One region of the Variovorax sp. 10L421 genome, then DNA from elsewhere that is predicted to be linked to it. Evidence: predicted binding sites of a transcription regulator. Region 1 holds the regulator's gene; each other region holds the start of a gene.
What was found. Region 1 encodes sigma-54, which starts transcription at its own class of promoters, with help from an activator protein. Its sites were predicted from a motif close to TGGCANGNAANCTGCTTT; they were not measured.

Region 1 (7,151 bases):
ACGCTGTCGTCGGCCTTCTCGGTGTCGTTCTATACGCCGGCCACCCAGTTGGCGATCACGCTGCTGCTGGCGCCAATCATCGTCACAGGCCTCTGGCTGGGTGCGCCGGTGATGATGGCCGTGGCGGTCATCGGCATCGGGCTGATCGCGATGATGTGGAAGCTGGTGGCCGAGCGCTCGCGCCAGCTCGAGGAGAACATCGGCCTGCGGCTCAACGAGCGCACGCTGCGCGAACAGGCGCTGGCCGGCCTGCGCGCCTCCGAGCAGGCGCAGGCCGAGCGGCTGCGCTTCTTCTCTGCCGCCAACCACGACCTGCGCCAGCCGGTGATGGCCATCGGCCTGCAGGCCGAAGTGCTGCGCCAGCAGCTGAACAGCGGCGCGGACATGGAGGCGGTTCAGTACACCGTGGGCTCGCTGGCGCGCGCGCAGCAGGCGCTCGAAGGGCTGACCAACCAGCTGCTCGAAATCGGCCGCATCGAGGCCGCGGTCGATCCGCTGCGTCCGGCGGCAGTGGCTCTGGCGCCCCTGCTGCTGGGGCTGGCGCGGCAGGCAGGCGACGGCCGGGTGCTGGTGCGCTGCCCGCACGACGCCATCGCCTGGAGCGACACCTTGTCGGTGCGCCGCGTGCTCGCCAACCTGGTCGACAACGCCGTCAAGTTCACGCCGCGCGGGCGCGTGCTGCTGGCGGTGCGGGCGCGCCGGCGCGGGACCGGCCGTGCCTGGCGCGTCGAGGTGCGCGACAGCGGCATCGGCATCGCGGCCGACGCGCAGCAGCGCGTGTTCGACGACTTCGAGCAGATCGGCAACGTCGAGCGCAACCTGCAGCGCGGCCACGGGCTGGGCTTGGCGATCGTGCGGCGGCTGGCGGCGCAGCTCGGCATTGCGGTGTCGCTTCGCTCGGCGCCGGGGCGGGGGTCGGTGTTCAGCTTCGAGCTGCCTGCCGCGCCCGACGGCGCGATGGTGGCGGCGCGCCCTGCTTCCGCGCCGCAGGACGACGGCGCCGATGCAACGCACACGCTGCGCCCCGGGCTCGCAGTGCTGGTGGTGGAAGACAACACGGTGGTGGCCGACAGTCTCAGTGCCCTGCTGCGGCAATGGGACGTGGAGCCGCGCGTCTATGCCAGCGCCGCCGAGGCGCTGGCGCTGGCCGACCTGCGCGCGCTCGACGCGGCGCTGTGCGACATCCGCCTGCCGGGTGCGCTCGACGGCATCGCGCTGGCCGACAAGCTGCAGCGGCAGAAGCCGTCGCTGGCGATCGCGCTGATTTCGGCCGACATCAACGAAGCCACCCAGCGGCTCGCCGCCGAGCGTGGCTGGCATGCGCTGCGCAAGCCGGTGCAGCCGGACGAACTGCGCGGGGTGCTGCTGAGGGCGCAACAGCCGTCGCAGGGCTGAGGCCGGCAGGGCGGCGGGCTGGCACGGGCCGTGCGGTGATGTCATCGCTTCCGATATATGCTCCGCGCACAGGCCGCCTGTCCTGCTCACGATGTCCTCCGACACATCTTCATCCCCCCTCGCAGCCGACGCGCGCTACGACCCGTTCACGATGGCGCTGCACTGGCTGCTTGCGGCCCTGATCGTGGGCTCGTTCGGCGTAGGGCTCTACATGACGGGGCTGCCGTTCTCGCCGCTGCGCCTGAAGATCTACAGCTGGCACAAGTGGGCGGGCGTCACCATCCTCGCGCTGTCGGCGCTGCGGCTGCTGTGGCGGCTCGGGCATCGTCCACCGGCGCTCCCGCCGGGCATGTCGGCGCTCCAGCTGGCGAGCTACCGCATCAGCCACACGCTGATGTACCTGCTGTTCTTCGCGGTGCCGCTGTCCGGGTGGGCCTACAGCTCGGCCATGGGCATGCCGGTGGCGTGGTTCGGCGTGCTGCCGCTGCCCGACTTCGTGCCGGTCGACCACGCCTTCGCCGAGGCGGTGCTGCAGCCGCTGCACCGCAACTGCGCCTTCGTGCTGGCAGGCGTCACGCTGCTGCACGTGGCGGCGGTGCTCAAGCACCACTGGATCGACCGCGACGGTCTTCTCAAACGCATGTGGCCCCGGCCACGCAAGGAACCAGCTCGATGATCAAGCGCCTGTTTTTCCGTCTCGCGCCGTCGCTCGCGGCGCTGGCTTTCGCCACCCTGGCGCTGCCGGCCGGCGCCGAGCCCGCAGCGGCAAAGCTCGTGGCCGACAAGAGCCAGATCGTCTTCGTCAGCAAGCAAATGGGCGTGCCCGTGGAAGGCACGTTCAAGAAATTCGACGCGCAGGTGGCCTTCGACCCGAAGAAGCCCGAGGGCGGCACCGTCGCGCTGCAGATCGACACGGCCAGCGCCGGCTTCGGCGTCCCGATGAGCGATGCGGAACTGCCCAAGCAGCCGTGGTTCGACGCCGCGCACTTCCCGCAGGCAAGCTTCCAGTCGAGCGCCATCAAGGCGCTGGGCGACGGCAAGTTCGAGATGGCGGGCAAGCTCACCATCAAGGGCATCGCCAAATACGTGACGGTGCCCGTCAGCATCGCCGCGGCCGGCGGCAAGGAGGCGGTTGCCACGGGGAGCTTCACGATCCAGCGGCTCGACTACAAGGTGGGCGAAGGCGAATGGACCGACACCTCGACGGTCGGCAACGACGTGCAGGTGCGCTTCAGGTTCACGCTCACGGGCTTCGGGCCGTTGTGAAGCGCCAGGCTGTCCGCCCCTCACTCACTTTCCTCTTTCCTCCCGCATCCAACACCATGAAAAAGCTCCTTCTCGCCGCGGCCCTGTCGGCCGCCGCATTCACCGGCAGCGCCACGGCGCAGCAACAGCAACTGCCAACGGAATTCGCCCCGGCCGTGGCCGCCAAGCCCGCGGGCGGGCCGGCGAAGAACGCCAACTACGTGATCGATCCGACTCACACCTTCGTGATGTACGAGATGGGGCACTACGGCACCACCACCAACCGCGGGCGCTTCAGCACCAAGGACGGCTCCGTGCAGATCGACGGCACCGGCGCCAGCGGCAAGGTCGACATCACGATGGACATCAGCTCCATCAACACCGGCGTCGACCTGCTCAACCGCCATGTGCAGAGCAAGGATTTCTTCAACGTGGCCGAGTTTCCGATCGGCCGCTTCGTGGCCGACCGCATCGATTTCAGCGGCGGCAAGGTGACCGACGTGCCCGGCACGCTCACGCTGATGGGCCAGACCAGGCCTGTGACGCTGAAGGCCGTGCGCTTCAACTGCTACCTGAGCCCGCTGATCAACCGCCAGGTGTGCGGCGGCGACTTCGAGACCACGGTGGAGCGCAGCGACTGGGGCATCACCTGGGGGCTGAACTTCGGCTTCGAGAACAAGGTGAAGCTGCTGGTGCAGGTCGAAGCGGTCAACGTGCAATGACACCGCTGCCCGGCCTGGCCGGCGCCACGAGCACCAGCTAGAGCAGGCTCTCCGGCGTCAGCGGCGCCAGCAATTCGAGCATGACCCGGCCCCAGAAACTGGAGTCGGGCTCCTCGGTCAGCACGGTGAGCTTGCCGGCATCCTCGCTGACCCATTCGATGCGCGACTCGTTGCTGCCTTCGGCAAAGCGCAGCCGGTAGGCGCCCTGCTGCTTGAGCACGTCGATGAGTTTCAGCGCCTGCTGCGCCATCTCGGCGCTGTGGATGATCAGCCCGATCTCGGTGTTGGCCGACTCCGAGCGCGGGTCGAAATTCATCGAGCCGACGAACAGCGTGCGCCGGTCGATCACGGCCGACTTGGCATGCAGCCTGCCCACCGAGGTGCCGAACAGGCCCAGCCGCACGCTGCGCCGGGTGCGCGTGGAGCTCAGCTCGTAGAGGTCGGCGCCGAGCTTGAGCATGTCGGGCCGGTAGCGGCGGTAGGCGGTGTGCACCAGCGGCTCGTCGGTGGCGGCCAGCGAATTGGTGACGACGCTGATCTTCACGTTGCGGTTGCGGATCTCGCGCATCACCTCCAGCCCCGTGGCGCCCGGGATCAGGTAGGGCGAGACGATGGTCACTTCGGAGCGTGCACGGCGCATCTGCTCGACCACGTTGTAGCGCACGCTGTCGACGTCGAGCAGCGGCACGCCGCCGTAGGAGGCGGTCTTGCCGATCACGCGCTCGGGCGAATCGGCATAGGCCTCGGCGGTGGTCCAGATCAGGCCGAGCTTGCCGGCGTTCAGGTCTTCCACCATCGGGCTGTAGCCGAGCAGGTCGTTGGGCGCGGGCTTCGGCGGCGGTGGAGTAGTGTCGGGGCCGGTGACCGCGTCGAAGCGGCGCTGCAGCTCTTCGGCCGACAACTCGCTGCGCACCACCGACTGGATCGGCCGCACGTAGATGCTGTTCCAGTACTGGTCGAACAGGCTGCCCAGCCGCGGGATCAGCGCACCAGTGACGAAGGTGTCGAGGTCGAGAAAATTCTCGCCCGCGGTGCGCGTGAAGTACTGGTTGCCGATGTTGCGCCCGCCCGCCACCGCCATCGCGCCGTCGGCGATGAACAGCTTGTTGTGCATGCGCCGGTTGACGCGGCTGAAGTCGAACAGCGAGGCAGTGAAGCGCTTCAGGATGCTCGCGCGCCCGGCCGGGAACGGGTTGAACAGGCGCAGTTCGACGTTGGGCGTGGCGGCAAAGCCGAGCAGCAGTTCGTCCTCGCCCGAGGTGTAGAGATCGTCCATCAGCACCCGCACGCGCACGCCGCGCTGGGCGGCGTCGCGCAGGGTGCGCAGCAGGTAGCGGCCGGTCTCGTCGTTCTCGATCTGGTAGTACTGCACGTCGAGCGTGCGCTGGGCACGGCGGGCCAGCTGGATGCGGGTGTCGAAGGCGAAGTCGCCACCGGGCATCAGGCGAAAACCGCTCAGGTCGGGGTCGGGCTGCGAGGCCAGCGCGAGCTTGCCGAGTGCGGTGTCGGCCGAGACGGCCATGGCCTTGGTGGGTGCGCGCGGGGCCTCGTTGGGCAGGGTGGCGCAGCCGGTGGCGAGCAGTGCGAAAGCCGCGAACAACAGCGCCAGGCCCCAGCGCCAATACGGTCCAGGTCCGTTCGGGGAACACCGCGGAACCGGCTCCGCCGGGCCGCAGGTGTTGCCCCCTGCAAGGGGGTTGGCGAAGCGACACGAAGTGCGCATAGCCTGGGGGTGTGCCAAGTTACAGGGCTTTGCGCAGGTTCGCGGGCGCGATGCGCAGCGCCTCGCGGTACTTGGCCACGGTGCGCCGTGCGCACTCGATGCCCTGCTCTTTCAGCATCTCGGAGATCTGGCTGTCCGACAGCGGCTTCTTGATGCTCTCGGAACTCACGAACTGCTTGATCAGCGCGCGCACCGCGGTGCTCGACGCATTGCCGCCCGTCTCGGTGCCCAGCGCCGAGCCGAAGAAGTACTTGAGCTCGACGGTGCCGAACGGCGTGGCCATGTACTTGGCGGTGGTCACGCGCGAGATGGTCGATTCGTGCAGGCCCAGCTCGTCGGCGATCTCGCGCAGCACCAGCGGGCGCATCGCGAGTTCGCCATGCACGAAGTAGCTCTTCTGCCGCTCGACGATGGCGTTGCTCACGCGCAGGATGGTGTCGAAACGCTGCTGGATGTTCTTGATGAACCAGCGCGCCTCCTGCAGCCGCTGCGACAGCGCCTGGCTGCCCTCGCCCTTGTGCGACTTGAGCGCGCCGGCATAGATGTCGTGCACGCGCAGACGCGGCATCACCTCGGGGTTCAACATGACGCGGAACTTCACGTTGGTGCCGCGGCCGGTCTTGGTGACGATCACATCGGGAATGACGATGTTGCGCTCCACGTCGACGAAGCGCCGGCCCGGCTTGGGCTCCAGCCGCGCGATGATCTGCAGCGCCGAGCGCACCAGCTCCTCGCTGCTGCGGGTGAGCGTGGCCAGGCGCTTGAAATCGCGGCGCGCAAGCAGCTCCATCGGCTGCTTGCAGACGGTGATGGCGGTCTTGCGGACCAGCGCCTCTTCGTCGGTCTCGTCCTCGCTGGCCATGGCGCGCAGCTGGATGCCCAGGCATTCGCCGAGGTCGCGCGCGCCTACGCCCACGGGCTCCAGGCTCTGCAGCAGTCCGAGCGCCACCTGGAAGTGATGCACGAGGTCGTCGAACTGGTCGTTGTCGTCGCCAGCCAGGCCCGAGGCCAGCGCGGGCAGCGAGTCTTCGAGGTAGCCGTCGTCGTTGAGAGATTCGATGAGAAAGCGCAGCGCGGCGCTGTCGTTCTCGTTCAGGCGCAGGCTCAGCGCCTGGCGGTGCAGGAACGACTGCAGCGACTCCTGGCTGCGCGCGAGTTCAGTGGCGTCGGCACGTTCGTCGTCGCCGAGGTTGTTCTGGCGCGCGGGCGCGTCGCTGCCCCACTCGCTGTCGTCGGGCGCCGCCATGTCGACGGTGCCGTCGCCTTCCCAGTCGGGCTCACGCTCGGTGATCTCGGCAGCTGGCCCGTCGGTATCCGCCGTGGTGGTGCTGGTGGTCTCGGCGGGCGCACTGGCGGCCGAAGGCGCGAAGTCGCTCTCGCCCTCATCGCGCGGAACCGGCGCATCAGCCGTGTCGAGCCCGAATTCCTCGCGCGCCGCTTCTTCCGCGGTGCGTTCGAGGAACGGGTTTTCGTCCAGCATCTGCTCGACTTCCTGGCTCAGTTCGAGCGTGGAAAGCTGAAGCAGCCGGATGGACTGCTGCAGCTGTGGCGTCAGTGCCAGATGCTGCGAGACGCGAAGGGACAGCCCTTGCTTCATGAGGAAATGGCCCCCCCCCAGGCTGCGCGCTTCGCGCTACGCCAACCCCCTACCGGGGACGGGCCGGCCGCTTCGGGCGGCCGTGCGCGGCGGCCCCCGCGAGGAAGCTCCGCGCGGACGGTGGCCACGATGATCCTTGACCCTCGCCGCACGATCACATCCGGAAGTGTTCGCCCAGGTACACCCTGCGTACTTCGGCGTTGTCGACGATCTCCGAGGGTGTGCCTTGTGCCAGCACATGCCCGTCGCTGATGATGAACGCATGATCGCAGATACCCAGCGTTTCACGCACGTTGTGGTCGGTGATGAGCACGCCGATGCCGCGCTCCTTCAGGAAGCTGATGATCCGCTGGATTTCGATCACCGCGATCGGGTCGATGCCGGCGAAGGGCTCGTCCAGCAGGATGAAGCGCGGCTGGGTGGCCAGCGCGCGCGCGATCTCGACGCGGCGGCGCTCGCCGCCCGACAG
Region 2 (7,151 bases), on a different contig from region 1:
CAGGGCAGGGTTCGGCGCGTCGCAGGCGCGGCCTAGAAATCAGCGACCTTGCCCCATGCTGAGTCGCTGAACCGCTCGGGCCGGTACGGTATGGGATCGACGATCGGTTTGGCACCGGTGGCAAGGTCCGCGACAAGGTGGCCGGCGCCGGGGCCGATGCCAAAGCCGTGTCCGGAAAAGCCCGCGGCCAGGATGAAGCCCGGCATGCCCGGCACTTCGCCGATGCCGGGCACACCGTCCGGCGTGCTGTCGACGAAGCCGGCCCAGGCGTGCGTGATCCTTGCTTCGCGCAGTTCGGGCAGGAGCTCGACGGCGCGTCGGTGGGTCTCCCTGATCGTGGACAAACATGGCTTCGGATCGAGGATGCGCACCCGCTCCATCGGCGTCGGCGCATCGAGCCGCCACCGCCCCAGCGTTTCGTGGCCACCGCGAATGCCTTCCAGGCCCCCCGGAAGAAGGTTGCGCCAGCGCTTGGCGAACATGGGCACGAATTGCGGGGCGAAGCGCATGAACTGGGGTGTCACGTCCACGCGTGCGCGGCCGCTGATGGCCAGTGCGTAGCGTCCGTCGTTGCGGCGCGTCACGGAGACGCCTGAGGTGAAAAGGGCATCCGGAAGGCGGTGCTCCACGGGGGACACGCTGAGGATGGATTGCCGGATCGAGGCCTGCGGAAAACGGATGCCGAGCTGGCGGCAGAACGAGGAGGCCCACGCGCCCCCGGCCAGCACGGCCGTCCTGGTCCTGATGACCCCGGCTTCGGTGATGACGCCGCTGACCCGCCCGCCTTCCGTCTCGATGCCGCGGGCCGCGCAGTTCTGGTTGACGCTGCCGCCAAGCTTGATGAGCGCAGCGGCCACGGCGGGCGCAGCCTTGCCAGGATCAGCGGTGCCGTCGCTGGGCGAGAAGACGCCGCCTTTCCAGGCGCGGCCGGTCGCTCGGCCGCGCTCGGCGGCCTCGCGGCTGCCGAGCACGTGGGTCGCCACGTCGGCGGTCTTCGCAAAATCGCGCCAGTTGGACCAACGGGACAGCTCGGCCTCGTCGTTGCTGAGATACAGGAGCCCGCAGCGATGGAAGCCCGTGTCTTCCCCGCTTTCGGCGGCAAACCGTTCCCAGAGATCAAGGCTCTTGCTCGCCATCGGCAGTTCGCGAGCGTCCCGGTTCTGCTGCCGGCACCAGCCCCAGTTGCGGCTCGATTGCTCGGCGCCGATCCTTCCCTTTTCGACCAGGGCGACCGATACACCGCGCTTGGCCAGGTAGTAGGCGGTGAAGACGCCGATGATGCCGCCGCCGATCACGACGACGTCAGCGGAGGCCGGCGGCTTGGAGGAAGTGTTGAGATGGTGCAGCGGAGGGTACATGATGAATCTCGCTCGTCGATTCAAGCCTGGACGCTTTCGCTGCTTTCCTCGAAGCCAAGAATGGCTTTGGTTTCCAGATACTCCTCAAGACCTTCGATGCCGTATTCGCGGCCGTTCCCCGAGCGCTTGTATCCGCCGAAGGGTGCATGGGGGCTCCAGGCCGGATAGTTGATGTGCACCTGCCCGGAGCGGATGCGCGCCGCGACGGCGCGTGCCGCTGCAAGGTCCTGCCCCTGGACGTGAGCGCCCAGGCCGTAGACGGTGCCGTTGGCAATCTCCACGGCCTCGTCGACGCTGTCGTACGGAATGATCGCGAGTACCGGCCCGAAGATCTCCTCTTGCGCGATCTGCATCCGCGGATGCACCGCGGAGAAGATGGTCGGGCGGCAGTAGAAACCGCGGCTCAAGGCCTCGGGCCGGCCGAGGCCGCCGCAAAGGAGCCGCGCGCCTTCGGCGATTCCGATGCCGATCATTTCCTGCACCCGATTGAACTGGGCGCGATTCGCCACAGGGCCGTGCGTGGTCTGCTCGGCGCGCGGATCGCCCACGACGAAGCTGGACGCCGCTTCGTGCGCGATGCGTTCGACCTCCTGGAGGTGCTCACGCGGCACGATCATGCGCGTCGGCGCGCTGCACGACTGGCCGACGTTGCGCAAGGCGGCCGCCACACCTGCTGGCACGGCTCGCGCCAGGTCCGCGTCCGGCAGGATCACGTTGGGCGATTTCCCGCCGAGTTCCTGAGCCACGCGCTTCACCGTCGGGGCGGCCGCCTGGGCCACCAGGACGCCGGCCCTGGTCGAGCCGGTGATCGAGATCATGTCCACGTCCGGATGCGCCGACAGCGCGGCGCCGACCTCCGGCCCAGTGCCGCTCACCAGGTTGAAAACGCCCGGCGGGATGCCGGCGTCTTGCATCACCTGCGCAAAGAGCAGGGCGCTCAGCGGCGACAGTTCGCTGGGCTTCAGGACCAGCGTGCATCCCGCCGCCAAGGCCGGCCCGACCTTGGCGGTGATCTGGTAGAGCGGCCAGTTCCAGGGAGTGATCAGGCCGCACACGCCGATGGCCTCGCGCACGATGGCCACGTCCCCCCGATGGGTGAGAAACGGATAGCTGGCCAGATTGTCCCGGGCCACGCGGATGTGCTGCGCCGCAACCGGCACCTGTGTGCTGCGCGCAAAGCCGATGGCAGCGCCCATCTCCTGCGAGATCACCTGGGCGAACGACTCTGCTCGTTCGAGGATCAGGGCGTGGACACGGTCGAGAAGCAAGACCCTGCTCCGGACGGAGCTCACGGACCAGGCGGCGAAGGCGCGCCGCGCCGCAGCCACCGCCGCATCGACGTCCTGCGCAGTTCCCAGCGCGATCTCCGCAACGGGTTCCTCGGTCGACGGGTCGATGACAGAGGCGCGAGCCTGCCCCTGGGGCAGCACCCACTCGCCGTCGACGAACATGCGGTCCAGACGGCCAGTGCTCCGGAGGCGTTCGACGATGGAGGAGTTCACGGAGTTGGTCCTTTGGAAAAGGGGCTGAGGTCGGACTTGTGGATGTCCAAAAGTCTAGGCCGCGTGCCCCTCGCGCCGGTGCTGCAATGGGGGTCTTGCACAAAGCAGACTGCGGTTGTGCGAGTCGCTACAGCAGATCGTGCCATCACGCCATCCGTTCTGCCGACGCCTCGATCTCGCTCCCCATGTGATCGGCTAACCGCGCTTCTGCAATGTCGAGTGCGGATGCAGCGGATGCGCCAGCGTGTCGGCGATGAGCCTCAGCGCCTGATCGCACTGCTCCCGCGACATCGGCCCGCCCAGGCAAATGCGCACCGCATCTGGCGGATCGCCATCCGTCGAAAATGCTGCGCTCGCCACCACGCCCACGTTCTGGGTGCGCAGGTAGGACGCGAACTCCACCGGGCTCCAGCCCGGTGTGAGCGGCAGCCATGCATGAAAGCCCTCAGGGTGTGCCTGCAACCCGCTGTCGCCTAGATGGCGCGTCGCGAGCAGTTGCCGCGCCCCCGATTCGGCGCGCACCGCCTGCAGCATCGCCTCGGTCGTTCCGTCTTCCACCCACAGCGTGGTCAGCGCATTGGTGATCGGCGAGGCCATCACGGTGGTGGCGCGCATCGCGCCCGCGAGGCGCTGCGACTGCACCACCGTCGGTGAACACACATACGCGCTGCGCAGTCCCGCGCCGAAGCATTTGGAGAACCCGCTCACGTAGTAAGTGAGCGCGGGGGCAAGCGTGGCGATGGTGCCCGGCGTCTGGCGCGGCAGCATGCCGTAGGCGTCGTCCTCGATGATCGGAATGGCATAGCGCAGCGCCACGTCGGCCAACGCTTCCCGCCGTGCGCGCGACACGGTGCCGGCGGTCGGATTCAGCAGCGTCGGGTTGCAATACAGCGCCTTGGGCTTGAGCGTCTTGCAGGCATGCTCGAAGGCATCGGCGATGGGGCCGTCGTCGTCCAGCTGCAGCGCATGCAGCTGCACGCCCAGTTGCGCCGCGATGGCCTTCACGCCCGGGTAGGTGAGCGACTCCACGCAGATCAGCTCGCCCGGCCGCGCGAGCTGCGAGAACAGCGCCGTGAGCACGCCGTGGATGCCGGGGCACACCAGGATGCGGTCCACGCTCGCATGCGGCACGAAGGGTCGCAGCCATTGCAAGGCCACTTCGCGGTCGTGCGCGGTGCCGCCGAAGTCCTGGTAGCGCAGCAGGTCGTGGAAGTCGATCTCGGCGAAGGCACGGCTCGCGCTCTCGTGCAGCCGCGCCATCAGGTGCGCGTCGTCGGGCTCTGGCGGCATGTTCATCGTCATCTCGGCGCCGCTGCCGCCACGCAGCCGCAGGCTGGGGCTGCCGGAGCGGATGAAGGTGCCGGTGCCGGCGCGCGAGTCGATCAGGCCGCGCTTGCGCGCCTCGGCATAGCCGCGCGCCACCGTCGTGTAGTTGAGATCCAGGTCGGCCGCGAGCTCGCGCAACGTAGGCAGGCGGTCGCGCACGCCAAGGCGGCCTGTCTTGATGTCGTCGGCGATCAGATCGGCCAGCAGCAGGTAGGCCGGCCGGTCGCTGTTGCGCAGCTGCTTGCGCCAGTGGGTGGTGATCGTGGGCATGGGGCGGATCGTCGAAGTTGATTGCATCCATTGATTGCATCGGGCCACCGATCAAGCACGCAGGAATCGCGCCTGCCGCGGAGGCGCCGAATGCTTCGATCGGGTGCGATCAACCTCATTGATCGGGTGCATTGATCGCATGGCGGATGCGTCGTCGCGGTGCGGAAACCGGCCGGCAGCCTCTGTGCGTGCCCGCCTTTGCGGCCTTCCGAATTTTTTTATCCGCACGCAAGGCGCACCGCTGCGCATTGATCGCGAGTTGATCGCACGCACCCGGCCGCACGCTGGCACATCGCCTGCAAAGAGAAAGGCACGCAAGACCTGCGTTCAACCCCTCAACCGGAGTACCCCATGCCCAAAGTCACCCGCCCCCGCAACGAGAAAGGCGAGTACCTCGTCGACTACGAAGAGAAGGTGTTCGAAGACGTCAAGGCCGACCCCGGCGAGAAGGCGCTCGTCACCTTCCACACGGTCGCCTTCGAAGGTTCCATCGGCTTCGTGAACCTGCTGCAGGCCACGCGCCTGCGCCGCAAGGGCTACGAAACCTCGGTGCTGCTGTACGGCCCCGGCGTGACGCTGGGCGTGCAGCGCGGCTTTCCCACGCTGGGCGACGAGGCCTTCCCGGGCCACCAGAACTTCAACAAGCAGATCAGCAAGTTCATGGAAGAAGGCGGCAAGGTCTACGCCTGCCGCTTCGCGCTGCAGGCGCTGTACGGCCACGGCGAAGGGGCGCTGATCGAAGGCATCACGCCGATCAACCCGCTGGACGTGCTGGACCTGGTGCTGCTGCACAAGAAGGCCGGCGCGGTCATCCTCGACACCTGGACGCTGTAGGGCAGGGCACCGGCGATGGCTTCCACATCCCGCATCGTGCGTGCCGCGGCGATCCAGATCGCGCCCGACCTCGACCGGCCCGACGGCACGCTCGACCGGGTGTGCAGCGCCATCGACGAGGCCGCATCCAAGGGCGCGCAGCTCGCGGTCTTTCCAGAGACCTTCGTGCCCTACTACCCCTACTTCAGCTTCGTGCTGCCGCCGGTGCTGCAGGGTGCGCCGCACCTGCGGCTGGCTGAACGCGCGGTGGTCGTGCCGGGCCCGGTCACGCAGGCCGTGGCCGAGCGCGCGCGCCATCACGGCATGGTCGTGGTGCTCGGCGTGAACGAGCGCGACCACGGCAGCCTCTACAACACGCAGCTGGTGTTCGATGCCGACGGCACGCTCGCGCTCAAGCGCCGCAAGATCACGCCCACGTACCACGAGCGCATGGTCTGGGGCATGGGAGACGGCGCGGGGCTGAAGGTGGTCGACACCGCAGTGGGTCGCGTCGGCGCGCTGGCCTGCTGGGAGCACTACAACCCGCTCGCGCGCTACGCGATGATGGCGCAGCACGAGGAGATTCACTGCGCGCAGTTCCCCGGCTCGCTGGTCGGCCCGATCTTCGCGGAGCAGATGGAAGTGACCATCCGCCACCACGCGCTGGAGTCGGGCTGCTTCGTGGTCAACGCCACCGGCTGGCTCAGCGACGAGCAGATCCGCTCGGTCACGCCCGACGCCAACCTGCAGAAGGCGTTGCGCGGCGGCTGCCACACCGCCATCGTCTCGCCCGAGGGCAAGCACCTCGCGCCGCCGCTCACCGAGGGAGAGGGCATGGTGGTGGCCGACCTCGACATGGCGCTCATCGCCAAGCGCAAGCGAATGATGGATTCGGTCGGCCACTATGCGCGGCCCGAACTGCTGTCGCTCGCCATCAACGACCGGCCGGCGCAAACCACCGTGCCGATGCATCTCACGCAACCCTTTGTTCAACGGAGCTCCGACCATGACCACCACGACGACACAGCAAGACAGCCGGCAACTGATGACCGAGCTCCAGTCCTTCGGGTTGCGGCTGGTTGATCCTTCGGCGGGCGTTGCGAGCCGCCGCGGCGGCGCGGGCCCCTCGGACCACAAGGCCGTGACGGTGGACGGCCACACGATCATGGTGCCGGTCCATACCTCCACGGCCTGGCACTCGCCCTTCACCGCCGAGGCGCCCGACGCGCAGGGCATGAGCCGCGTGATGCGCGGCAGCATTCCCATTGCCAGCATCAGCTTTCCGAAGCAGCCGCGCTTCTACGCGATGCAGACCTTCGACGGCGTGCCCTATTCGCACATCGCCACGCTGCACGGCAGCGACGTGCTCGCCACCACGGTGTTGCAGACCTGCATCCGCTACGAGAGCCGGAAAAAGAGCTGCAAGTTCTGCGCGATCGGCCAGTCGCTCGCGGCCGGCCGCACGGTAGCGCGCAAGACGCCCGAGCAACTCGCCGAGGTGGCGCGCGCCGCCGTGCTGCTCGACGGCGTGAAGCACATGGTGATGACCACCGGCACGCCCAACGCCACCGACCGCGGCGCCGCCATCCTCTGCGAGAGCGCCTTCGCCATCAGGGCCGCGGTGGATATTCCCATCCAGGGCCAGTGCGAGCCGCCCGACGACGAGCAGTGGTTCCACCGCATGAAGGCGGCCGGCATCGACACGCTGGGCATGCACCTGGAAGTGGTGACGCCCGAGGTTCGCGAACGCCTCATGCCGGGCAAGGCGAGCGTGCCCGTCTCGCGCTACATGAGCGCCTTCGAGGCGGCCGTGGGCGTGTTCGGACGCGGGCAGGTCAGCACCTACATCCTGGCGGGGTTGGGCGATACGCGCGAAGCCATC
Region 3 (7,151 bases), on a different contig from region 1:
GCGATGGGCCAAGAAGCTCAGCGTGGTCGACCTGGCCAGCAACAAGGTCGTGCGCCAGGTCAACGTCGGCCGTTCGCCGCACGGTGTCTGGACGCTCGATCATGGCAAGCGCATCTAGCCGCATCGGCGCGGCCCTCGCGTTGTCGCTGGCCGGGGCCCTGGCGCCCGTGGCCTGGGGCGCGCAGCCGGGCGCCACCTGCGAAAAGCCCGTGTACCTGACCTTCGACACCGGCCACATGGGCGTCGCCCCGTTGGTGGCCGACGTGCTCAAGCGGCAGGACGTGCGCGTCACCTTCTTCGCCGCCGCCGAGCGCACCCAGACCGACGGCGACAGCCTCGACGACCATTGGGCGCCGTGGTGGAAGGCGAGGGCGGCCGAGGGCAACGAATTCGGCTCCCACACTTACGACCACGCGTACTGGCGCGCCGACGTCAAGGGCGCGCCGCCGAGCTTCCGCATCAAGCCTTCGGCCGGCCCGCAGGACGGCAAGGAATCGACCTGGAGCGCGGCCGAGTACTGCACCAACATCCGCAAGTCGTCCGACCGCCTGGCCGCCATCACGGGCAAGAAACCGCTGCCGCTGTACCGCGCGCCGGGCGGCAAGACGTCCCCCGCGTTGCTGGCCGCCGCCGAGGGCTGCGGCTACAAGTACGTCGGCTGGGCACCCGCCGGCTTCCTCGGCGACGAACTGCCGAGCGAGAAGTTCAGCAACGCCAGGCTGCTGACGCAGGCGCTCGACACCATTCGCCCTGGCGACATCCTGCTCGCGCACCTGGGCATCTGGTCGCGCAAGGACCCGTGGGCGCCGGCCAACCTCGAGCCGCTGATCGTCGGTCTCAAGGCCAAGGGCTTCTGTTTCCAGACGCTGCGCCAGCATCCGGACTTCCGCGCCTGGATCGCATCCCACCCCTGACCGAGTTGCCGCCATGATCGATTGGCTGACAGACGCCTTTTCCGCCCTGCAGGGCTGGTTCTTCGAGACCGCCGTGCAGCCGCTGGTCTATGCCGTCGGCCTCGGCGGCTGGACCGAGGACGCCTTCGACGCCACCGGCTGGCTGCTGGTCGGCCTCATCCAGATCCTGGTGCTGATCGCGGTCATCGGGCCGCTGCAGCGCTGGCGCTCGGTGGAGCCGGTGGTCGATCGCCATGCGGTCCGCATCGACGTGCTCTACACGCTGATCCACCGCCTCGGCCTGTTCCGGCTGGCGCTGTTCTTCACGCTGCAGCCCTTCTTCGACGACGCACTGGGCAGCCTGCGCACGGCGGGGTGGGGCACCTTTCATCTCGACGAGGTGTGGCCCGGCGTGACCGACGTGCCGGTGGTGGCCTTCGCCATCTACCTCGTGGTGCTCGACTTCGTCGGCTACTGGATCCATCGCGGCCAGCACCAGTTCAACTGGTGGTGGGGCCTGCATTCGCTGCACCACTCGCAGCGCCAGATGACCATGTGGAGCGACGACCGCAACCACCTGCTCGACGACATCGTCCATGACACGCTGATCGTCATCGTGGCGCAGCTGATCGGCGTGGCGCCGGGGCAGTTCATCGCCTTCGTCGCCTTCACGCAGCTCAGCGAAAGCCTGCAGCACGCCAACCTGCGGCTGAGCTTCGGCGCCATCGGCGAGCGGCTGTGGATCAGCCCGCGCTTCCACCGGCTGCACCACAGCATCGGACTGGGGCACGAGTCGAACGGCAAGAGCACGCTGGGCGGCCACAACTTCGGCGTGCTGCTGCCGTGGTGGGACATGCTGTTTCGCACCGCGAACTTCGAGGATCGCTACGACCCGACCGGCATCCGCGACCAGGTCGAGCCGGACGCGAATGGGCGCGTGCGCGACTACGGCCGTGGCTTCTGGGCCCAGCAGTGGCTCGGCCTGAAGCGGATGGCCGGTCGCGGCTGAGGGGCTCCGGGCCCTGAAAGGCGCGTCCGACGCGTTATCCTCGCTGCCTCATGCGCCTGCTCCTCGACTCCTTCTGGCGCGCGGTCGCCTATTGCATGCTGCCGCGCGTGATCGTGCTGTCGCTGCTGCCTTTGGGCCTGATGGTGGTGCTGGCCGCGGGGCTCGGTTACTTCTATTGGGACGACGCGGTTGTATGGACGCGCGGCGCGCTCGACGCCTGGCCGCTGCTGTCGAGCTTCTGGGCCTGGATCGGCCGTCTTTTCTCCGGTGACGTCACTTCCGCGCTGGCGTCCCTGGTCGTGGTGTTTGCCGCCACCCCGGTGATCGTGGTGCTCTGCCTGCTGATCGTGGCCGGCTTCATGGCGCCCGCGCTGACGAAGCTGGTGGCCGAACGGCGCTTTCCCTCGCTCGAACAGAAAAAGGGCGCTTCGTTCTTCGGCAGCGTCGCGCGTTCGCTGGGCGTCACCATCCTGGCGCTGATCGCCCTCGTGGTGTCGATGCCGCTGTGGCTCATTCCGCCGCTGGTGCTGATCCTGCCGCCGCTGATCTGGGGCTGGCTCACCTACCGCGTGATGAGCTTCGATGCGCTGGCCGAGCATGCCAGCCCCGAGGAGCGCACCGCACTGCTGCGCGCGCATCGGCTGCCGCTGCTGTGCATCGGCGTGCTTTGCGGCTACCTGGGCGCCGCGCCCAGCATCGTCTGGGCATCGGGCCTGCTGTTCGCCGCCGCCTTCTTCGTGCTGGTGCCGATCGCCATCTGGATCTACACACTGGTCTTCGCCTTCTCGGCGCTCTGGTTCGCGCACTACTGCCTCGACGCGCTGGCGCAGCTGCGCGCTCAGCGCGCCGTGGCCGAAGCGTCGACCGCCGCCGGCACCACGTCGGCCCTCGAAGCCGAGGGAGCCAGCAAGGCCGCACTCTCTCAATGGGGTTCACCATGACACGCGCATTCGGTCTCATCGTCGTCGGCGACGAGATCCTTTCCGGCAAGCGGGCCGACAAGCACATGGCCAAGGTCATCGAGCTGCTCGCCGCGCGCGGCCTGCAGCTCGGCTGGGCGGAGTACGTGGGCGACGAGCCCGCGCGCATCACCGCCGCGCTCATGCGCGCCTTTGCCTCGGGCGACATCGTGTTCTCGACCGGCGGCATCGGCGCCACGCCCGACGACCATACCCGCCAGTGCGCTGCGCAGGCGCTGCGCGTGCCGCTCGCGCTGCACCCCGAAGCCGAGATGCTGATCCGCGAACGCATGCGGGACACGGCGGACGAACAGGGCCTGCCCTATGAGCCCGACCGTCCCGACAACATCCACCGCCTCAACATGGGCGTGTTCCCGCAGGGCGCGACCATCATCCGCAACCCGTACAACAAGATTCCGGGTTTCAGCGTCGACCACGTGCATTTCGTGCCGGGCTTTCCGGTCATGGCCTGGCCCATGATCGAGTCCGTGCTCGACAGTCGCTACGCCGACCTGTTCACCCGCAATGCCGTCGCCGAGAAATCGGTGATCGTTTTCGGTGCCATGGAAGCCACGCTGACCCCGCTCATGCAGGCCATCGAGGCCGCGCACGCCGGCATCAAGGTGTTCAGCCTGCCCAGTGTCGACCACCCTGAATATGGCCGGCACATCGAGCTGGGCGTCAAGGGCGACCCCGGCCGGCTCGATGCCGCCTATGTCCAGCTGATCGAAGGGTTGCACACCTTTGATGCCAAGCTTGGCCCAGAATTGGTGCGTTGATGTCGATTGCACCAACTTGGTGAATTTCCGCCTCTATTTGGGGTTTGCAGCGCTCGCCAAAGCGTCGTCGGGTGAGGCGACAATGGCACAGAAACTGCATCCCTCGTCCCTGTATTCCTAACCACCATCCAACTCAGGAGAAACTGATGGCAAAGACCGTCGCCGATGTACTCAAGCTCGTCAAGGAAAACGAGGTCAAGTTCGTCGACTTCCGCTTCACCGACACCCGTGGCAAAGAGCAGCACGTCACCGTGCCGGTCTCGGCTTTCGATGAAGACAAATTCACCTCGGGCCACGCGTTCGACGGTTCGTCCATCGCCGGCTGGAAGGGCATCGAAGCTTCGGACATGCAGCTCATGCCCGACCCGAACACCGCCAACATCGATCCCTTCTTCGAAGAAACGACGCTGATCCTGACCTGCGACGTGATCGACCCCGCCGACGGCAAGGCCTACGAGCGCGATCCGCGTTCGCTCGCCAAGCGCGCCGAAGCCTACATGAAGGCCTCCGGCCTGGGCGACACCGCCTTCTTCGGTCCGGAACCCGAGTTCTTCGTGTTCGACGGCGTCCGCTGGAAGAACGACATGTCGGGCTGCTTCGTGAAGATCGACTCCGAAGAAGCCTCGTGGAACACCGACAAGGAATACGAGCACGGCAACACCGGCCATCGTCCGGCAGTCAAGGGCGGCTACTTCCCGGTTCCCCCGGTCGACAGCTTCCAGGACATGCGCTCGGAAATGTGCCTGGTGCTCGAATCGCTCGGCATCCCGGTCGAAGTGCATCACCATGAAGTGGCCAACGCCGGCCAGATGGAACTGGGCACCAAGTTCAGCACGCTGGTCCAGCGCGCCGACTGGGTCCAGCTGCAGAAGTACGTGATCCACAACGTGGCCCACGCCTACGGCAAGACCGCCACCTTCATGCCCAAGCCCATCGTCGGCGACAACGGCTCCGGCATGCACGTGCACCAGTCGGTCTGGAAGGACGGCAAGAACCTGTTCGCAGGCGACGGCTACGCAGGTCTCTCGGACTTCGCCCTGCACTACATCGGCGGCATCATCAAGCACGCCCGTGCCCTGAACGCCATCACGAACCCCGGCACCAACAGCTACAAGCGCCTGGTGCCCGGCTTCGAAGCCCCGGTGAAGCTGGCCTACTCGGCCAAGAACCGCTCGGCCTCGATCCGCATCCCGTTCGTGGCCAACCCGAAGGGCCGCCGCGTCGAAGCGCGCTTCCCCGATCCGCTGATGAACCCGTACCTCGGCTTCGCTGCGCTGCTGATGGCGGGCCTCGACGGCGTCGAAAACAAGATCCATCCGGGCGAAGCCGCCAGCAAGGACCTGTACCACCTGCCGCCGGAAGAAGACGCGCTGATCCCGACCGTCTGCCACAGCCTCGACCAGGCCCTGGAATACCTGGACAAGGACCGTGCGTTCCTGACCAAGGGCGGCGTGTTCACCGATGCATACATCGATGCGTACATCGAGCTGAAGATGCAGGAAGTCACGCGCTTCCGCATGGCGACCCACCCGGTCGAGTTCGACATGTACTACTCGCTGTAAAGGCGAGCCCCTGACGGGGATTCAAGACAAAAGGACGGCCTCGGCCGTCCTTTTTCATTGGCCTGGAACATTTGGTCACGGTTGGCATCGAATTGCACGAAAATGCACCTTTGTCGCCGCCCTCCACCGATACACATGAAGACTGCTTCTCTCATTTTTCTGGCCGGTTCATTGATCGCGCTACCGGCGCTCGCGCAGGAGCGCGTCTGGCGTTGCGGCAACGAGTACACCAACAACGCCACCATCGCCCAGCAGAAGGGCTGCAAGGTCATGGAAGGCGGCAACGTCACGGTCGTGCAAGGCACGAAAACTTCGGGCGGCTCCGCGTCGTCCGGTGGCTCTTCCGCGGCACGCGCACCGGCGGGCAGCCCGCGTGTCGAAGGTGTTGACCAGCGCGCGCGCGACGGCGAGGCGCGCTCGGTGCTCGAAGCTGAACTCAAGAAGGCGGAGGCACGCCAGGCCGAGCTGCAGAAGGAATACAACAACGGCGAGCCTGAAAAGCAGGGCAGCGAAGGCCGCAACTACCAGAAGTACCTGGACCGCGTCGCCGAAATGAAGGCCGAGCTGGCGCGCAACGAAAGCGACATCGCCGGCATCCGCCGCGAGATCGGCCGCCTGCCGAACAAGCAGCAACCGCAATAGCCATATGGTGTTCGGGAAGAAGGCGAGCGGCGCCAATCCGCGCTTCCAGTCCTTCGACCTGCTGTCCACGCTCATCGCGGTGGTCAACAGCAACGGCTCGGTGCTGTTTGCCAATGCAGGCCTCGAAGACGCACTGGGCACATCGCGGCGCACCCTCGAGGGGTCGCAGTTCGGTGCGTGCTTTCACGAGCCGCAGGTGCTGCGCACGGCGATCGACGGCGCGAGCAGCAACGACTTCGCCACCCTGCGCTACGAAGCCTTCCTGCGCCGCGTCAACCACGAGCTCATGCCGGTGCAGGTCACGCTCGCGCATGGCGACAAGAAGGGCGAACTCATCATCGAGATGTCGCCGCTCGAGCATCAGGTGCGGCAGGACCGCGAAGAGCGCCTCATCGACCAGGCGCAGGCCAACAAGGAACTCATCCGCAACCTCGCGCACGAGATCAAGAACCCGCTCGGCGGCATCCGCGGCGCGGCACAGTTGCTGCAGATGGAGGTCGAATCGCGCGACCTCATCGAATACACCCAGGTCATCATCCACGAGGCCGACCGGCTGCAGACACTGGTCGACCGCCTGCTCGCGCCGCACCGCCGGCCGCACGTGGTGGGCGACGTCAACATCCACGAGGTGTGCGAACGCGTGCGCTCGGTCATCCTTGCGGAGTTTCCGCGCGACCTGCACATCGAGCGCGATTTCGACGTGTCGATTCCCGAGTTCCGCGGCGACCGCGAGCAGCTCATCCAGGCCACGCTCAACATCACGCACAACGCCGCGCAGGCGCTGGCCGAGCGCCGCGCGGCCGGCGATGCGCAGATCACTTTCAAGACGCGCATCGCCCGCCAGGTGATCTTCAACAAGCAGTGGTATCGACTGGCACTGGAATTGCATGTCATCGACAATGGACCGGGTGTGCCGGACACGATCAAGGACCGCATCTTCTATCCGCTGGTATCGGGCAGGGAAGGCGGGACGGGGCTGGGATTGACGCTCGCACAGACTTTTGTGCAACAGCATCACGGCGTGATCGAGTGCGACAGCGTCCCGGGCCGAACCGATTTCAAGATATTGATACCGCTGCCCTAGCAGCCCGGCAACAAGGAGATGCATGAAGCCGATCTGGATAGTTGATGACGACCAATCGATTCGCTTCGTGCTCGAGAAGGCTCTGCTGCGCGAAGACTTGCCCACGCGCAGTTTCACGAACACGCGCGAGGTGCTCGCAGCACTCGAACAGGCCGCCGACGACGATCAGCAAGGTCCCCAGGTCCTGGTGAGCGACATCCGCATGCCCGGCGGCTCCGGGCTC
Region 4 (7,151 bases), on a different contig from region 1:
ACCACCTCGATACTGGCCTACTTGGTGTTGCTGCGCGCAGAGATTGCCCGTTTCACCCGAACTCAATCGGCTCGTCTCTGTTGCTCTGATCCTCACCTCACGGTGGAGAGTCGTTAACTCCTGCGCTGTCCTGTGCAGTCCGGACGTTCCTCCAGTGCGGTCTTTCGACCCGATGCTGTTGCCCGAAGGCGCAGCGTCGTCCCTTTCGGGCTTGCACCAGCGGCGGTCTGGCGTGCTTCACCGCGCGATTATCGCCCGCCCCATCAATGACCCTTCAGACAATGCCGCGCGCCGGTCGTCAGCCGGGCGTTTCGCCGTCGCCGGCCTGCACCAAGCCCAGCTTGCGCAACGTCCGATGGAAGTTGCTGCGGTCGATGCCGGCCTCGCGCGCGGCGCTGGCCACGCGGCCGCCGTGGCGGGCGAGCAGTTCCGAGAGCCAGGCCCGCTGGAAGGCTTCGGTCGCCTCGCGCAGCGTGCCGCCAGCCATGACAGGCCCCGCGTGTTCGTTCGCCGGGGCCTGCACGGGCGCTGCCGTGGCGCTTCCCACGACGGCAGCGCTGTCCAGCGCCAGGTGATGCGGCTCGATGGCCGTCCAGCGCGAGCCGCGCGGCTGCTCCCGGAACGCCCGCAGCGAGGCGCGGCTGATCACATGCTCGAGCTCGCGCACGTTGCCCGGCCAGCCGTGCGCCAGCATGGCGGCCTTCGACGCCGGCGAGAGCCGCAGGTTGCGCGCGCCCAGCCGGTGCTGGTTCTCCTCGAGAAAGCTGCCCGCCAGAACGAGCACGTCGCGCCCCCGTTCGCGCAGCGGCGCGACGACGAGCGGATAGACCGACAGCCGGTGGTACAGGTCGGCGCGAAAGCGCCCCTGCGCGATCGCCGCGGGCAGGTCGCGGTTGGTGGCCGCGATCACGCGCACGTCGACCTTGCGCATGCGGTCGCTGCCGGGGCGCTGCACCTCGCCGCTTTGCAGCACGCGCAGCAGCTTGGCCTGCACGCTCAGCGGCAGTTCGCCGACCTCGTCGAGAAAGAGCGTGCCGCCATCGGCGATCTCGAACTTGCCGTCGCGGTCCTGCACGGCGCCGGTGAACGCGCCGCGCTTGTGGCCGAAGAGTTCGCTGTCGGCCAGCGACTCGGGCAGCGCCGCGCAGTTGACCTGCACGAGCGGCTGCTCGCTGCGGCGCGAGCGCGCGTGCAGGCGCTGCGCGACCAGGTCCTTGCCGACGCCGGTTTCGCCGAGCAGCAGCACCGTGAGGTCGGACACGGCGACCGTGTCGATCTCGTCGCACAGCTGCTTCATCGCCGGGCTGCTGCCCAGCAGCTCGCGCGGCGCGCCACGCCCCGCACGCAGCGCCTGCGCAACGGCCTGCTCGCGCATCGCGCGCGCCTGCATCTCGCGGATCGTGTGGGCGGCCTCGATGCCGGTTTCGACGAGGGCGATCAGTGCCTCCATCTGCGCCGGGCCCACGGCATCGAAGGCGTGCGGCTCCAGGGCGTCCAGCGTCAGCAGGCCCCAGACGGCGCCGCGCAGGCGCAGCGGCGCGCCCATGCAGTCGTGCACCGGCAGGATGCCCGGCTGGCCGGCGACGAGGCCGTCGTACGGGTCGGGCAGGTTGCAGTCGTGGGCGAAACGCAGGCCCCGTTCGCTGTCGAGCAGGCGCGCGAAACGCGGATGGGCGGCGACGGGAAACTGGCGCCCGAGGGTTTCATCGCTCAGGCCGTCGACCGCGACGGGCTTCAGCACGTCGACATCGAGCTGCAGCAGCGCGGCGGCATCGCAGCGGACCAGTCCGCGCGCGGCGGCGAGCAGCGATCGGTAGCGGGCGGCCTCGGCTTCGGGCTCGGGCGACGGGGCTTCGGTGGTCGAATCGACACGCAATGTGGTCATAAGTACAACGATGAAGTTGTTGCGAATTTGACCACGCCTGATAAATCCCCAATGGCGTCAAGCACTTGCAGCGACCTTCTGGCTGGCACGGATCGTGAGAAGACGAAGGCATCTCAACAGAGGAAGCGCCAGACCATGAACCCGCAAACCATCGCCATCGTCAAGTCCACCGTGCCCGCGCTCCAGGCCCACGGCGAGGCCATCACCAGCCACTTCTACAAGATCATGTTCGAGGGCCATCCGCAGGTGAAGGCCTTCTTCAACGAGGCGCACCAGGCCGCCGGCACGCAGGCGCGCGCGCTGGCGGGCGCGGTCATCGCCTATGGCGCGCACATCGACCGGCTCGAAGCGATCGCCGGCGCCCTGCCCCGCATCATCCAGAAGCACGCCGCGCTGGGCGTGCTGCCGGAGCACTACCCGATCGTCGGCCACTACCTGCTGCGCGCCGTGAAGGAGGTGCTCGGCGATGCCGCGACCGACGAGGTGATTGCCGCGTGGGGCGAAGCCTACGAATCGCTGGCGGGCCTGCTCATCGCCGCGGAGGAAGCCGTCTACAGCGCCAACGCGGCGCAACCCGGCGGATGGCGCGGCATGCGCGAATTCCGCGTGGCCCGGCGCGAGGACGAAAGCGAGGTCATCACCTCGTTCTACCTGGAGCCCATGGACGGCGGCGCGCTGCTGGCGTTCTCGCCGGGGCAGTACCTCACGCTGGTGCTGGAGATCGACGGCCAGCCGGTGCGACGCAACTACTCGCTGTCCGACGCGCCGGGCAAGCCGTGGTACCGCATCAGCGTGAAGAAGGAAGAAGGCGGCCGCGCCTCGAACTGGCTGCACGAGGCCGCCGTGACCGGCACGCGGCTGCAGGTGCAGGCGCCGTGCGGCGACTTCGTGCTGCAGCCCGCGGGCGAACAGGCGCGCCCCCTCGTGCTGGTGACGGGTGGCGTGGGCATCACGCCCGCGATGAGCATGCTCGAATCGGTGGCCCACACGGGCCGGCCGGTGCACTTCGTCCATGCGGCGCGGCACGGCGGCGCGCACGCCTTCCGCGAGCGCGTCGACGCGCTCGCGCAGCGGCATGCGAACGTGAAGCCGCTGTATGTCTACGACGCGCCGCGCGAGAGCGACACGCCGCACGCGACCGGCTTCGTCACCCGCGAGCTGCTGGCCGGGCTGCTGCCGGAAGACCGCGATGTCGACCTGTACTTTCTCGGACCGAAGCCCTTCATGCAGTCGGTGTATGCCAACGGGCTGGCGCTCGGCGTGCCGAAGCAGCAGCTTCGCTACGAGTTCTTCGGGCCGCTGGAAGCCCTGGAGGCCTGAACCGCAACGGCCTGCCATCCCCTCGTGCTGAAACGGTCGCGGGCCGGGTGCAACCCGGCCCAGGGGGCGCCACAATGCGCGCTGACCATCCGCCCCTCGCACCCAAGGAGATTCCATGAAGGCCCAGAACATCCTCCAGACCATCGGCAACACGCCGCACATCCGCATCAACCGCCTGTTCGGCAATGCGAAACAGCAGGTCTGGGTCAAATCCGAGCGCGCCAATCCCGGCGGCTCGATCAAGGACCGCATCGCGCTGTCGATGGTGGAAGACGCCGAGAAGAGCGGCGCGCTCAAACCCGGCGGCACCATCGTCGAGCCGACCTCGGGCAACACCGGCATCGGCCTGGCGATGGTCGCGGCCGTGAAGGGCTACAAGCTGATCCTGGTGATGCCCGACAGCATGTCGGTCGAGCGCCGCCGCCTGATGCTGGCCTACGGCGCCACCTTCGACCTGACGCCGCGCGCCGGGGGCATGAAAGCCTCCATCGCGCGCGCCGAGGAAATCGTGGCCGGCACGCCCGGTGCGTGGATGCCGCAGCAGTTCAACAACCCCGCGAATGTCGACGTGCACGTGCGCACCACGGCCGAGGAGATCGCGGCGGACTTTCCCGACGGCATCGACGTGCTGATCACCGGCGTAGGCACGGGCGGCCACATCACGGGCGTGGCGAAGGTGCTGAAGAAGAAGTGGCCCAAGCTGCAGGTGTTCGCGGTCGAGCCAGTGGCCTCGCCCGTGATTTCCGGCGGCACGCCGGCGCCGCACCCCATTCAAGGCATCGGCGCAGGCTTCATCCCGAAGAACCTCGACACCTCGCTGCTCGACGGCGTGCTGCAGGTCGACGCCGAACCGGCGCGCGAAATGGCGCGCCGCTGCGCAGTCGAGGAAGGCATGCTGGTCGGCATCTCGTCGGGCGCCACGCTCGCAGCCATCGCGCAGAAGCTGCCCTCGCTGGCACCCGATGCGGTGGTGCTGGGCTTCAACTACGACACCGGCGAGCGGTACTTGTCGGTGGAAGGCTTCCTGCCCGCCTGACTTTTCGGGAAGCACCGCGGAACCGGCTTCGCCGGGCCGCTGGTGCTGCCCCCGGCAGGGGGTAGGCGAAGCGACACGAAGTGCGCGAAGCCTGGGGGCGAGTAAAATCTCTGGCCTGCTTGATAACCACAAGCCCCACGCCATGCTGAGAATCTCCGAACTCAAACTCCCGCTCGACCACGCGCCCGACGCGCTGGCCGCACTGATCGCCAGGACGCTCGACGTCCCGCTCGAAGCGATCGCCTCCCACACCGTCTACAAGCGCAGCTTCGACGCGCGCAAGATCGAACTGCTCACGGTCTACATCTGCGACGTGCAGCTGAAGGACGCGAAGCTCGAAGCCGCGCTGCTCGCGAAGCACGCGGGCCATCCGCACATCCAGAGCGCGCCCGACATGCGCTACACGCCGCCGGCCAATGCGGCCGAAGGCACGGCGCGGCCGGTGGTGGTCGGCTTCGGGCCCTGCGGCATCTTCGCGGCGCTGATGCTCGCGAAGATGGGCTTCAAACCGATCGTGCTCGAACGCGGCAGGACCGTACGCCAGCGCACCCGCGACACCTGGGGCCTGTGGCGCAAGAGCGTGCTCAACCCCGAGTCGAACGTGCAGTTCGGCGAAGGCGGCGCCGGCACCTTCTCGGACGGCAAGCTCTACAGCCAGATCAAGGACCCGCGCTTCCTCGGCCGCAAGGTGATGGAAGAGTTCGTGAAGGCCGGCGCGCCACCCGAAATCCTTTACGTCGCGCATCCGCACATCGGCACCTTCAAGCTGGTGAAGGTGGTGGAGAACATCCGCGAGCAGATCGTGGCGCTGGGCGGCGAGATCCGCTTCGAGCAGCGCGTGACCGACGTGCACATCGAAGACGGCCACCTTCGCGGCCTCACCGTGCTCGACCAGACCACGGGCACGAGCAGCGAACTGCGCGCCGACCACGTCGTGATGGCGCTGGGCCACAGCTCGCGCGACACCTTCGAGATGCTGCATGCGCGCGGCGTGCACATCGAGGCCAAGCCCTTCTCCATCGGCTTTCGCGTCGAGCACCCGCAAGGCCTGATCGACCGCGCGCGCTGGGGCCGCCACGCGGGCCACCCGCTGCTCGGCGCGGCCGACTACAAGCTGGTGCACCATGCAAGCAACGGCCGCTCGGTCTACAGCTTCTGCATGTGCCCCGGCGGCACCGTGGTGGCGGCCACCAGCGAGCCGGGCCGCGTGGTCACCAACGGCATGAGCCAGTACTCGCGCAACGAGCGCAATGCCAACGCCGGCATCGTGGTGGGCATCGACCCGAAAGACTTCCCCGGCGACGCGCTCGCGGGCATCGCCTTGCAGCGCGAACTCGAAAGCAACGCCTTCGTGCTCGGCGGCGGCGACTACCGCGCGCCGGGCCAGCTGGTGGGCGACTTCATCGCCGGGCGGCCCTCGACCGCGCTCGGCAGCGTGATTCCGTCGTACAAGCCCGGCGTAACGCCGACCGACCTGCACAAGGCGCTGCCGGCCTACGCCATCGAGGCCATGCGCGAGGCCTTCCCCGCCTTCGGCCGCAAGATCAAGGGCTTCGACACGTACGACGCGGTGCTCACCGGCGTCGAAACGCGCACCTCGTCGCCGATCCGCATCACGCGCGGCGACGATTTCCAGAGCCTCAACGTGCGCGGCCTCTACCCGGCCGGCGAAGGCGCGAGCTACGCGGGCGGCATCCTGTCGGCCGGCGTGGACGGCATCAAGGTGGCCGAGGCCGTGGCGCACGGCGTGCTGGCCGAAGCCTCGGCCCTGAGCCACTGAGCCACCACCCGACATCGAGACCTGCATGGCCAGTGCCGACTTCCATTTCTACGAACCCGCCAGGGGCCACGGCCTGCCGCACGACCCATTCAACGCGATGGTCGGGCCGCGCCCCATCGGCTGGATCTCGTCGCAGGACGCGAACGGCGTGCTCAACCTCGCGCCCTACAGCTTCTTCAACGCCTTCAACTACACGCCGCCTCTCGTCGGCTTCGCCAGCATCGGCGCCAAGGACAGCCTGCATAACATCCGCCAGACGCGGGAGTTCGGCTGGAACCTGGCAACCCGGCCGCGGGCCGAGCAGATGAACCGCTCCTGCGCGGCCGTGCCGCCCGAGGTGAACGAGTTCGAGCTCGCCGGCCTCGCCACGGCCGCCTCGCGGACCATCGCGGTGCCGCGCGTGGCCGAAAGCCCCGTGTCCTTCGAGTGCAAGCTCACGCAGATCCTGCAGCTCGAAGGCGCGGACGGCGTGCCCGTGCAGACCTGGCTCGTGCTCGGCGAAGTGGTGGGCGTGCACATTGCGCGCCACCTGCTGAAGGACGGCATCTACGACACCGCCGCGGCGCAGCCCATCCTGCGCGGCGGCGGCCCGGGCGACTACTTCGAAGTCAGCCCCGACAATCTCTTCAGGATGTTCCGGCCGCGCTGAACGCGCTGCGCCGGCCTTCTTTTTTCCAATCCTTTCCACAGCGCCCCCGCATGACCGACGCTTCCACCGCCACCCCCAAGACGAACGCCCGCCCGCCCCGGCGCCAGCAACTGGACATGGCCGACCAGCTGAAGCAGCTGCAGGCCGGTGCAGGAACAGACGCGGGCGCAGATGCGCCGGCGCAGCAACAGCAACCCCAGCAGGCCTCCCGCCCGCCGCGGCAGAAGAACACCGGCCGCGGCCCGCGTGCGCAGCAGCCCCGGCAGCAGAAGGCGCAGGCGCAGCAGCAGCAACCGCAGCGCACGCCGCGCAAGGTCAACCCGGTGCTGGAGCGCCTGTTCGAGCTGTACCCTCAGCTCTTCGGCGCGCGCTTCGTGCCGCTGAAGCTCGGCGTGTATGAGGAACTGCTTGCGCGCCACCCCGAGGACTTCAAGGCCGAAGACCTGAAGATCGCCATGGGCCAGCACGCGCGCTCCACGCG

Region 2: a site for sigma-54 is predicted at 4,742-4,759, ahead of AC1DFC_RS11155 (MSMEG_0572/Sll0783 family nitrogen starvation response protein). Genes of this name have one in related genera too.
Region 3: a site for sigma-54 is predicted at 3,724-3,741, ahead of glnA (type I glutamate--ammonia ligase). Genes of this name have one in related genera too.
Region 4: a site for sigma-54 is predicted at 1,969-1,986, ahead of hmpA (NO-inducible flavohemoprotein). Genes of this name have one in related genera too.

The regions. Positions count from the first base shown of each region.
Region 1 is NZ_JBFTJJ010000018.1:100,429-107,579, forward strand. It holds gene AC1DFC_RS21495 (sensor histidine kinase) at 1-1,395, shown strand, start outside; gene AC1DFC_RS21500 (cytochrome b) at 1,487-2,071, shown strand; gene AC1DFC_RS21505 (YceI family protein) at 2,068-2,661, shown strand; gene AC1DFC_RS21510 (YceI family protein) at 2,718-3,362, shown strand; gene AC1DFC_RS21515 (phospholipase D family protein) at 3,400-5,085, opposite strand; gene rpoN (RNA polymerase factor sigma-54) at 5,105-6,682, opposite strand; gene lptB (LPS export ABC transporter ATP-binding protein) at 6,837-7,151, opposite strand, start outside.
Region 2 is NZ_JBFTJJ010000006.1:65,885-73,035, forward strand. It holds gene AC1DFC_RS11140 (NAD(P)/FAD-dependent oxidoreductase) at 33-1,358, opposite strand; gene AC1DFC_RS11145 (aldehyde dehydrogenase family protein) at 1,379-2,809, opposite strand; gene AC1DFC_RS11150 (aminotransferase-like domain-containing protein) at 3,056-4,456, opposite strand; gene AC1DFC_RS11155 (MSMEG_0572/Sll0783 family nitrogen starvation response protein) at 4,808-5,290, shown strand; gene AC1DFC_RS11160 (Nit6803 family nitrilase) at 5,306-6,352, shown strand; gene AC1DFC_RS11165 (MSMEG_0568 family radical SAM protein) at 6,315-7,151, shown strand, end outside.
Region 3 is NZ_JBFTJJ010000001.1:416,171-423,321, forward strand. It holds gene AC1DFC_RS01995 (YncE family protein) at 1-118, shown strand, start outside; gene AC1DFC_RS02000 (polysaccharide deacetylase family protein) at 102-914, shown strand; gene AC1DFC_RS02005 (sterol desaturase family protein) at 928-1,902, shown strand; gene AC1DFC_RS02010 (EI24 domain-containing protein) at 1,953-2,843, shown strand; gene AC1DFC_RS02015 (competence/damage-inducible protein A) at 2,840-3,640, shown strand; gene glnA (type I glutamate--ammonia ligase) at 3,787-5,202, shown strand; gene AC1DFC_RS02025 (hypothetical protein) at 5,338-5,844, shown strand; gene glnL (nitrogen regulation protein NR(II)) at 5,849-6,928, shown strand; gene ntrC (nitrogen regulation protein NR(I)) at 6,951-7,151, shown strand, end outside.
Region 4 is NZ_JBFTJJ010000036.1:9,910-17,060, forward strand. It holds RNA gene rnpB (RNase P RNA component class A) at 1-239, opposite strand, end outside; gene norR (nitric oxide reductase transcriptional regulator NorR) at 299-1,885, opposite strand; gene hmpA (NO-inducible flavohemoprotein) at 2,021-3,205, shown strand; gene cysK (cysteine synthase A) at 3,321-4,241, shown strand; gene AC1DFC_RS27945 (NAD(P)/FAD-dependent oxidoreductase) at 4,384-6,021, shown strand; gene AC1DFC_RS27950 (flavin reductase family protein) at 6,047-6,670, shown strand; gene AC1DFC_RS27955 (ProQ/FinO family protein) at 6,721-7,151, shown strand, end outside.